DNA from 4 places in the Kribbella sp. C-35 genome. Region 4 is predicted to be linked to each of the others. Evidence: riboswitches for the same ligand, from Rfam matches in the RefSeq annotation. Region 4 holds a riboswitch; each other region holds the start of a gene.
What was found. A riboswitch is a leader RNA that binds a small molecule or an ion and turns the genes downstream of it on or off. The one in region 4 is predicted to bind thiamine pyrophosphate.

Region 1 (2,194 bases), on a different contig from region 4:
CACAGGATCTGGCCGACGTGCGGTTCGCGGTCTCGCCGGTCGCGGAGATGGTGCTGTCGTTGCGCGCGCTACGGGATCCCGGCCGTTTCCCGCTGCAGCTCGGCTGGGTGCGCGCCGTACAGCCGCAGGTCACCGCCCTGGACTGGTCCGTACTGCGGTGGCTCGTCAACGACACCATGGGCAGCCCGGACTTCCTGACGCCACGACCGACCTCGCCGCTCACCCAGCTCTCCGACGAGCTCGACGTGATCGCTAACGTCAAACCGGACACCTTCGAGCGACAACTCGTAGCGGTCAACGGCGAGCTACCGGAAGACCTGACCATCGACAAGGTCCTCGAGGCACTCAGCCAGTACTGGGACGCTGTGATGGCGCCGTACTGGAGCCGCATGCGCACTCTCCTCTCCGCCGACATCAGCTACCGCGGTCACGTCGTCACCCAGCAAGGGACCGGCGCCATGCTCAACGGCCTCGGCCCAGCGATCACCTACGCCGAAGGGCTCCTCAAGGTCGACCGCGTGGCCGAGCAGAGCCGCACCGAACACGTCGACGGTCGCGGGCTCGTGCTGCAGCCGACCCTGTTCGGACCGCACGCCGTCATCCCGTTCGACCCGGGCGCCGAACCGCTGCTCGGCTACCCGCCGCGCGGTCAGGCCCATCTGTGGTCCGTCGTCGAGCCGCCGTCCCGCCACGACCTCGCTCAGTTGATCGGTACGCCGAGAGCACACATCCTCGAGCTCCTCACCCATCCCCGTACGACGACCGACCTGGCCGGCGAACTGAAGGTGACGCCGTCCGCGGTGAGCCAGCACCTCCAACTACTACGCCGTACCGGGCTCGTCGAACCGCAGCGCACCGGCAAACAGGTCCTCTACCGCCCGACGGAGCTCGCCGCCCTCCTCACCGGCACGCAAGTCGACTGAGCCGTCAGCTATAGTCGAGACGTCCGCGGGAGCTCGCAGGAAGTGGGCTGAGAGGGTGACTGCACCGTCACCGACCGCTGAACCTGAATCGGGTAATTCCGGCGTAGGGAGGAAGCGATGGAATCCGTCTGGGTGAACGGTACGGCGATCGACGTACCGCCGGGCAAGTCGGTGGCCGAGCTGATCGCGGAGTACTCCGATCGCGCCACCGGGATCGCGGTCGCGGTGAACCAGAACGTGCTGACCAAGGCTGAATGGGCGCAGACCACCCTGCGGCCGGGCGACCGGGTCGAGATCGTCAGCGCGACGCAGGGAGGCTGACCATGGATGATCCACTGGAGCTCGGCGGGCGCACGTACACGTCGCGGCTGATCATGGGGACCGGCGGTTCGGCCAACCTGGAAGTGATGGAGGAGGCATTGATTGCCTCCGGCACCCAACTCACCACGGTCGCGATGCGCCGCCTCGGCACGGGGCACGAGGGCTCGGTGCTCGACGTACTGAAGAAGCACGGCATCGACGTACTGCCGAACACGGCCGGCTGCCACACCGCGGCCGAGGCTGTACTGACCGCGAAACTGGCCCGCGAGGCGCTCGGGACCGACCTGATCAAGGTCGAGGTCGTTGCCGACGACCACCTGTTGCTGCCGGACCCGTTCGAGCTGCTCGATGCCGTGGAGGCCTTGGTGGCCGACGGTTTCACCGTGCTGCCGTACACGAACGACGACCCGATCCTCGCCCGCCGTCTCGAGCAGGCCGGGTGCGCGGCCGTGATGCCGTTGGCCGCACCCATCGGTTCGGCGCTCGGCATCCGCAACCCGCACAACATCGCGCTGATCGCCGAGGCGGCGAACGTCCCGGTGATCGTTGATGCCGGCATCGGTACGGCGAGTGACGCCGCGCTGGCGATGGAACTCGGATGCGACGCGGTCATGCTCGCGACCCCGGTGACTCGTGCTGAGAAGCCTGCCCTGATGGCCGCCGCGATGCGCGACGCCGTCTCGGCCGGCCGGAACGCACGCCTCGCCGGCCGTGTGCCGAAGCGATGGCAGTCGGCGTTGGCGTCGTCGCCTACAACTGGTCTGCCAACGTTTTAGCCTCCGCCGCGTCCACCGCGCGGTCCAGCAGCAGCGCGGTGAGCGACAACGTCAGGTCCTGGTTGGGCTGCAACGTCAACGGCTCGTCCCACGCGAGCGCCGGGCACGCGCCGACGTACTCGGTGGTGCGCAAGAACCACGGCCACACCTGATCCGGCTGCAGCAACAGCAAAC
Region 2 (2,194 bases), on a different contig from region 4:
TCCGCGGCCAGCCCCCGGGTCGCCCAGTCGACGAAGAACGCCCCGGCGTCCGGGATGTGCTCGGCCACGTGCGGGGCCGGCGTCAGCGCCCCCGGGTCGAACAGATGCAGCTCTTCCGGTGAATCGAACAAAACCATCCCCGCCCGCTCTCGTACGCGAGCCACCGCAGTCGCCCGCCGCACAGGGACCCCCCAGGTTCCTGCTCTGTCAACGAGAGACTTCGTACCCTCGTACCGGCCCGAGGGTCAAGGTCTGGTCCGGTTACTGACGTTTGGCTGCCCGCCGGGCGAGCTCCTCGGCGTCCAGCCGTTGGGCCTCTTCGGGCGTCGGCGCGCTGCCGCCGTACGCGGCCGGCAACCACCAGGCACCGGCCGGTTGCTCGGGGTAGGCGCGGATGGTCTCGTCCAGCATCCCGGCCATCGTGGACCGCAGGTGCGCGGTCGCCTCGGCCGGGTCGTCGTCAGGCGTCACGGTGATCGGCGCGCCGATGCTGATCGAGATCGGCCGGTGCCGGGTGAAGTCCCGCGGGTGGTCCTTGGTGAACATCCGCTGCGTGCCCCACAGGATCATCGGCAGCACCGGTACGCCGGCCTCCGCCGCCATCCGCACCGTGCCGGACTTGAACTCCTTGAGCTCGAACGAGCGGCTGATCGTCGCCTCCGGGAACACACCGACCAGCTCGCCGGCCGCCAGGTACTCCAGCGCTTGCTGGTACGACGCGGCGCCCGCGTCCCGGTCCACCGGGATGTGGTGCATCCCGCGCATCAACGGACCGGAGTACCGGTTGCGGAACAGCACCTCCTTCGCCATGAACCGGACGAGCCGCTTCGCCGGAAGTGCGCCGTACCCGCCGAGGATGAAGTCGACGTAGCTGACGTGGTTGATCGCGATCAGCGCCCCGCCGGTGCGCGGCACGTGCTCCGTCCCGGTACGCCGGATCTTCAGGTCCAGCACCGTGAACGCGGTCTTCGCGAAAGCGACGACAGGCGGATAGACGAGGTCTCGCATCTCTAGAACCTACAGGGTTCGTCTAATGTGTCCGGTGACAACTGGAGATCGCGGGAGCTCGCACCGTAGTGGGCTGAGAGGGCGGCTGGACCAGGAATCGACACCTGGCCGGCGCCGCCGACCGCCGAACCTGTCCGGGTAATTCCGGCGTAGGGAGCAGCAGCATGGTGAATGTCAGCACGATCCGTCCGGCCGTCACCACGGGCCCGATCTCGGGCTCGGAGAAGATCTATCGCGGAGAGCTCGGGGTACCGGCGCGCCGCGTGAATCTCACCAACGGCGAGCACTTCGACCTCTACGACACGTCCGGTCCGTACACCGACGCGTCGGCGCGGATCGACGTACAGGCCGGTCTGCCCGCGTTGCGGCGCGAGTGGATCGCCGGGCGCGAGCCGCGGACCCAGCTCGGGCACGCGCGGGCCGGAGTGATCACCGAGGAGATGCGGTACGTCGCCTTACGGGAGGGACTCGATCCGGAGTTCGTCCGGGCGGAGGTAGCGCGCGGGCGCGCGGTGATCCCCGCGAACCGGCGGCACCCGGAGAGCGAGCCGATGATCATCGGGAAGAAGTTCCTGGTGAAGGTGAACGCGAACATCGGCAACTCCGCCGTCAGCAGCTCGGTCGAGGAAGAGGTGGAGAAACTCGTCTGGGCGACCCGGTGGGGCGCGGACACCGTGATGGACCTGTCCACCGGGAAGAACATCCACGAGACGCGGGAGTGGATCCTGCGGAACTCGCCGGTGCCGATCGGGACGGTGCCGTTGTACCAGGCACTGGAGAAGGTGAAGGGCGATCCGGCGGCGCTGTCGTGGGAGGTGTACCGCGAGACCGTGATCGAGCAGTGCGAGCAGGGCGTGGACTACATGACCGTGCACGCCGGCGTACTGCTGCGGTACGTGCCGCTGACCGCGCGGCGGATCACCGGGATCGTGTCGCGCGGCGGGTCGATCATGGCCGCGTGGTGCCTGGCGCACCACCAGGAGTCCTTCCTGTACACGCATTTCGCGGAGCTGTGCGAGATTCTCCGCGAGTACGACGTGACGTTCTCGCTCGGGGACGGGTTGCGCCCGGGCTGCATCGCGGACGCCAACGACGAGGCGCAGTTCGCCGAGCTGCGGACGCTGGGGGAGCTGACGCGGATCGCCTGGGAGCACGACGTACAGGTGATGATCGAAGGCCCCGGACA
Region 3 (2,194 bases), on a different contig from region 4:
ACGTGGTGATCGAGTCCGACCGCGTGGGCGGGGGTCGTCACCGCATTCAGATCATGACGATCTGGGTGGGTTTGAGACCGCCGATCTTCGAGACGCTGGTCCACTGCGCAGGGAGCAGCCGGCCGCGTCGATGGATCTGGGCAAGCCTGGTGGAGGCACAAGCCGGCCATGTGCAGATCGTCGGCGAGCTGACCACTCGCGGTGGCGTGTTCGCGGAGGAGGAAGCACCTGGGAACTCGTGACCGGGCAGGGGCGAGAGTCTCAGACGCTCCGTTTGTGTGCGGCCAGGAGGGCGGCCCGGGTCAGTCCTGGCGTTTCTCTCCGGGGCGTGCCTCGAGTGCGGGTCAGTCGCCGAATGAACCGTTGGAATCGTCGTCCGGAGCGAATGTGCGGCTGTCGACCGGCGCTTGTCCGGTCAGTTTGGTGATGAGGTCGGCGGCGACGTCCCGCAGCTTGCGGTTGGTGTTCTGCGAATGGCGCCGCAGCAGTTCGAAGGCCGTCCTGGCATCGCATTTCTGCTGGCCCATCAGCAGGCCGAGCGCCTGGTCGATCACCGATCGCGAGGCCAATGCCCGCTCCAGTTGCTCGCTCAGATGTAAATGTTGCACCGCTCGTGCCGCGAACGCCAAGGTGGTAGCGGCCTGGTCGGCGACGGCGGCGGCCCGTTCCCGATCCGCCTCGCTGAACGAGTTCGGCTGGTCATACCCGTAGAGATTCAAGGCGCCGATGATCTGGTCGTCGACGACCAGCGGGAAGCTGAGCGACGCGGTTACCCCGAGTTCGAGTGCAGAATCGCGGTAGCGGCGCCACCGGTACTCGCTCGCCTGGTCCGCGACGTCGACCACCTCGCCGTTCTCCAAGGCGTCCAGGCAGGGCCCTTCACCGAGGCTGTACTGCTGCTCGTCGATCAACGCGGCCCGTGAATCACTGGTCACGATCGTGTGAGGCTGCCCGTCGTACCGAGCGGTCATGCCGCACGAGGCCTGCGGCTGCACCACCTTGGCCGCCATGCCCGCCAGCTTGACGAGCAAGTCCTCCAGTCCGGGACCGTTGAGCAGCAACGAATGCACTGAGCCCAGCACATCCACAAGAGGCTCGTCACTTCGACCATCTGTAGCCACGGCGCCACCCGTTCGTGCCTTGACCGACCTGCTCCCCGCCGCAGACTGGGCCCTGGGGCGGAGGGTGGACAGCAACAGATGAACAGTGACGGCAATTCAAACGCTACGCCGCTTGGCGGCGAGAACGACGTCGTACGTCGCGATCACCCAACCCCTTGGTCGGCTGGTCGGGTCTTTGAGCGAAGGCATCGACAGAAAAGACCTGCGAGACGGTTTCCCTTCGCCGGCATTGTCCGGATCAGGTACTTGGGGTCGCCCAATGGTCCTAAGATCGTCAGGCCTCTCAGCCTTTCGGCTCCCTCGCCCGCCTCGCAGGCCAATTCAATCTTGACTCCGGGAGCAGTCGGCGTCAACAGGGATGAACCCCCGACTTCACTGGGCGGCACGCCGTCGCGGATGTCGGCCCGGCCACGCACCTCGTCGGCCTTGCTCGAGGCGCACAATGACGGAGTGGGTACTGCGATCGAGGTCGAAGGGCTCGTCAAGCGGTACGGCGGCAAGTTGGCCGTGGACGAAGCGTCGCTGTCGGTGGCAGACGGCGAGGCCTTCGGCTACGTCGGTCCCAACGGAGCCGGCAAGACGACCACGATCAGGTGCATGCTCGGCTTCGTCCGGCCGTCGGCCGGCCAGATCCGCATCCTCGGGCAGGATGTGGCGTCCGATCTCAACGCAGTGCTCGCCGATGTCGGGCACCTGCCGGGTGAGTTCGGGTTGTGGCCGCAGATGACCGGGGACGAGTGCCTCGACTACCTCGGTGCGTTGCAGCGGCGCCCACTCGTCCGGCGGCGGGAGCTGTGCGACCGGCTGGAGCTGTCGCAGGCCGACCTGAGGCGCCAGATCCGGATGTACTCGCGGGGTATGAAGCAGAAGATCGGCATCATCCAGGCGTTCCAGCACGAACCACACGTGCTGGTGCTCGACGAGCCGACGGAGGGTCTCGATCCGGTCATGAAGGAGCGGTTCGTCGGGCTGCTCGCCGAGCACCGCCAGGCGGGTGGAACCGTATTCCTCTCATCGCACATCCTCTCTGAGGTGGAGGAAACGACCGAGCGGGTCGCCGTGCTCAAGGCAGG
Region 4 (2,194 bases):
CTCGACGCGGTCGGCCAGCTGTTGCTCGTGGTAGTCGGCACAGCCGCGCTGGTGATGTGGGTCCGCGACGTACTGGCCCGCTACAAGGCCGGTCGCCGGCCCGACCCGTCCGAGCTGGCCGGTCTGCTCCTGGTCGCGGTCTCCATCGTCCCGATCCTGGTCTGGCTGATCATGGTGCTGTCCACAGGTCTAGGTGCCAGCGACGGCACGGTCCACCGGCTGCCCACGGCGTACGGCTGGGGTGGTTTCGGCCTGCTCGTCCTCGCCGTCGGGCTCTTCCTCGGGTACCGCGAGCTCAAGCCCGACGTAGCGAACCCGGTCGTCAAAGGCGCCCCGGCGAAGGCTCCCTGGGAGTGAACGCACCTGTCGTCCTCGTGCCCGGCCTGGGCCTCGGCCCGGAGTCGTACGCGCGGACGGTCGAGCACCTCGTCTCGCCGTACCACGTGGTCACCCTGCCCGGGTACGGCGAACCGGCGGGCTCCCGTGAGGACCTGCACCCTCGTGCCCTCGCGGTAGCGCTGGCCGGGAAGATCCGCGAGCGGTCTGTGCTGGTCGGCCACTCGGCGAGCTGTCAGATCGTCGTCGAGCTGGCGATCCGCTACCCCGAGCTGGCCCACGCGCTCGTGCTCGCCGCGCCGACCGGCGACGTCCGGCTGTCGAGTTGGGTCGACCGCGCGGTCCGGCTCGTCGGCTCCGCGATCCCGGACGCGCCGAAGCTGGTCCGGATCAGTCCGCAATACGCCCGTACGACGCTGCCGTCGATCGCCCGCGCCAGCGAAGCGTCGAGGCACCACGACCTGGCTGCAGTCATGCCCCACGTCCAAGCGCCGGTGATCCTCGTCCGCGGCCGGCATGACCTCTTGTGTACGGCGGAATGGGTCGAACGGCTCGCCGAACTCAGCCACGGCGAGGCCCGCACGCTGGACTCCGGGGCCCACATGCCGGTCGTCACGAACGGCCCGGAGCTGGCCGCTCTCATAGAACGAGCAGTCACTCTTCCGGAAAGTAGCTGACGAGTTAAACTCAGGAACACAAACCTATGCGGGAGCTCGCACCGAGGATGCGCGGGCTGAGAGGGCGACAGCTGGGTCGCCGACCGCCTGAACCTGACCGGGTAATGCCGGCGTAGGGATTGGGGTCACTCATGACCGATACAGCTGTTCGTCCTGCCGGCACCACCGAGGCGCCGCTCGTCCTCACCACCGATGCGCCGCGCACGCTCGGGTTCTTCGACCAGTTCACGCTCTGGGGCAACTTCGGCATCTCCCTGTTCGGCCCGGTGACCGGTGCGCTCGTGGCGGCGTACACGGGCTCGCTCTGGCAGGGGCTGCTCGCTGTGGTCGTCGGCTGCGGCATCGGTGCCCTCGTGCTCGGCGGCGCGGCCGTCTTCGGGTCGCAGACCGGTGCGCCCGCGATGGCGAGCCTGCGCGGTCTGTTCGGCCGCCGCGGCTCGATCGCGCCGACCGTGCTGAACATCGCGCAGAACGTCGGCTGGGCGACGATGGAGATCATCGTGATCTCACAGGCCGCGGTCGCGGTCACGAGCGAGCGGTGGCGCTGGCTGTTCGTCGTACTCGCCGGAATCATCGCGACCGCGATGGCGGTCCGTCCGCTCGGCAGCGTGAAGATCCTGCGGAAGTTCATGGTCTGGCTGGTGCTGCTCGCGTCGGTGTACCTGTTCGTGCAGGTGCTCAGCAAGCCGGTGCACGCGTTGCCGCAGGACAGCGTGTTCGGCTTCTGGCCGGCCGTCGACCTGGCCGCTGCCGGCGTCGTGTCCTTCGCGCCGCTGGCCGCGGACTACACGCGGCACTCGCGGACCAACAAGGCCGCGTTCAGTGGTTCCGCACTCGGCTACGGTCTGGCCGCGATCGCGTACTACGCGCTCGGTGTCGTCGCTGTGGCGACGCTGCAGACCAACAGCGAGGACGTGATCACCGCACTGGTCACACTGCCTGCCGGTGCGATCGCGCTGCTCGTGCTGCTGGTGGACGAGGTCGACGAGGCGTACGCGAACGTCTACTCGACCACGATGGCCGCGCACAACCTGATCGGCCACATCGACCGGCGGTGGATCTCGGTCGCGATCGGCGTACTCGCCACCGGTATCGCCCTGTTCGTCGACCTGGGCAACTACACCCAGTTCCTGTACCTGATCGGCTCGGTCTTCATCCCGCTGTTCGCGGTCGCGATCGCG

Region 1: it holds a riboswitch for thiamine pyrophosphate, as region 4 does, so the genes downstream of both, thiS (sulfur carrier protein ThiS) here and ACLJOO_RS12175 (purine-cytosine permease family protein) in region 4, are expected to answer to the same signal.
Region 2: it holds a riboswitch for thiamine pyrophosphate, as region 4 does, so the genes downstream of both, thiC (phosphomethylpyrimidine synthase ThiC) here and ACLJOO_RS12175 (purine-cytosine permease family protein) in region 4, are expected to answer to the same signal.
Region 3: it holds a riboswitch for thiamine pyrophosphate, as region 4 does, so the genes downstream of both, ACLJOO_RS28305 (GAF and ANTAR domain-containing protein) here and ACLJOO_RS12175 (purine-cytosine permease family protein) in region 4, are expected to answer to the same signal.

What each region holds. Positions count from the first base shown of each region.
Region 1 is NZ_JAJPWG010000003.1:558,275-560,468, reverse strand. It holds gene ACLJOO_RS22550 (DUF5937 family protein) at 1-923, shown strand, start outside; TPP riboswitch at 939-1,050, shown strand; gene thiS (sulfur carrier protein ThiS) at 1,041-1,244, shown strand; gene ACLJOO_RS22540 (thiazole synthase) at 1,247-2,020, shown strand; gene ACLJOO_RS22535 (DUF6807 family protein) at 1,995-2,194, opposite strand, start outside.
Region 2 is NZ_JAJPWG010000003.1:693,095-695,288, forward strand. It holds gene ACLJOO_RS23210 (hypothetical protein) at 1-137, opposite strand, end outside; gene ACLJOO_RS23215 (lysophospholipid acyltransferase family protein) at 262-1,008, opposite strand; TPP riboswitch at 1,049-1,182, shown strand; gene thiC (phosphomethylpyrimidine synthase ThiC) at 1,173-2,194, shown strand, end outside.
Region 3 is NZ_JAJPWG010000004.1:519,634-521,827, forward strand. It holds gene ACLJOO_RS28300 (hypothetical protein) at 54-242, shown strand; gene ACLJOO_RS28305 (GAF and ANTAR domain-containing protein) at 345-1,088, opposite strand; TPP riboswitch at 1,320-1,433, opposite strand; gene ACLJOO_RS28310 (ABC transporter ATP-binding protein) at 1,572-2,194, shown strand, end outside.
Region 4 is NZ_JAJPWG010000001.1:2,401,027-2,403,220, forward strand. It holds gene ACLJOO_RS12165 (hypothetical protein) at 1-357, shown strand, start outside; gene ACLJOO_RS12170 (alpha/beta fold hydrolase) at 354-1,013, shown strand; TPP riboswitch at 1,032-1,149, shown strand; gene ACLJOO_RS12175 (purine-cytosine permease family protein) at 1,145-2,194, shown strand, end outside.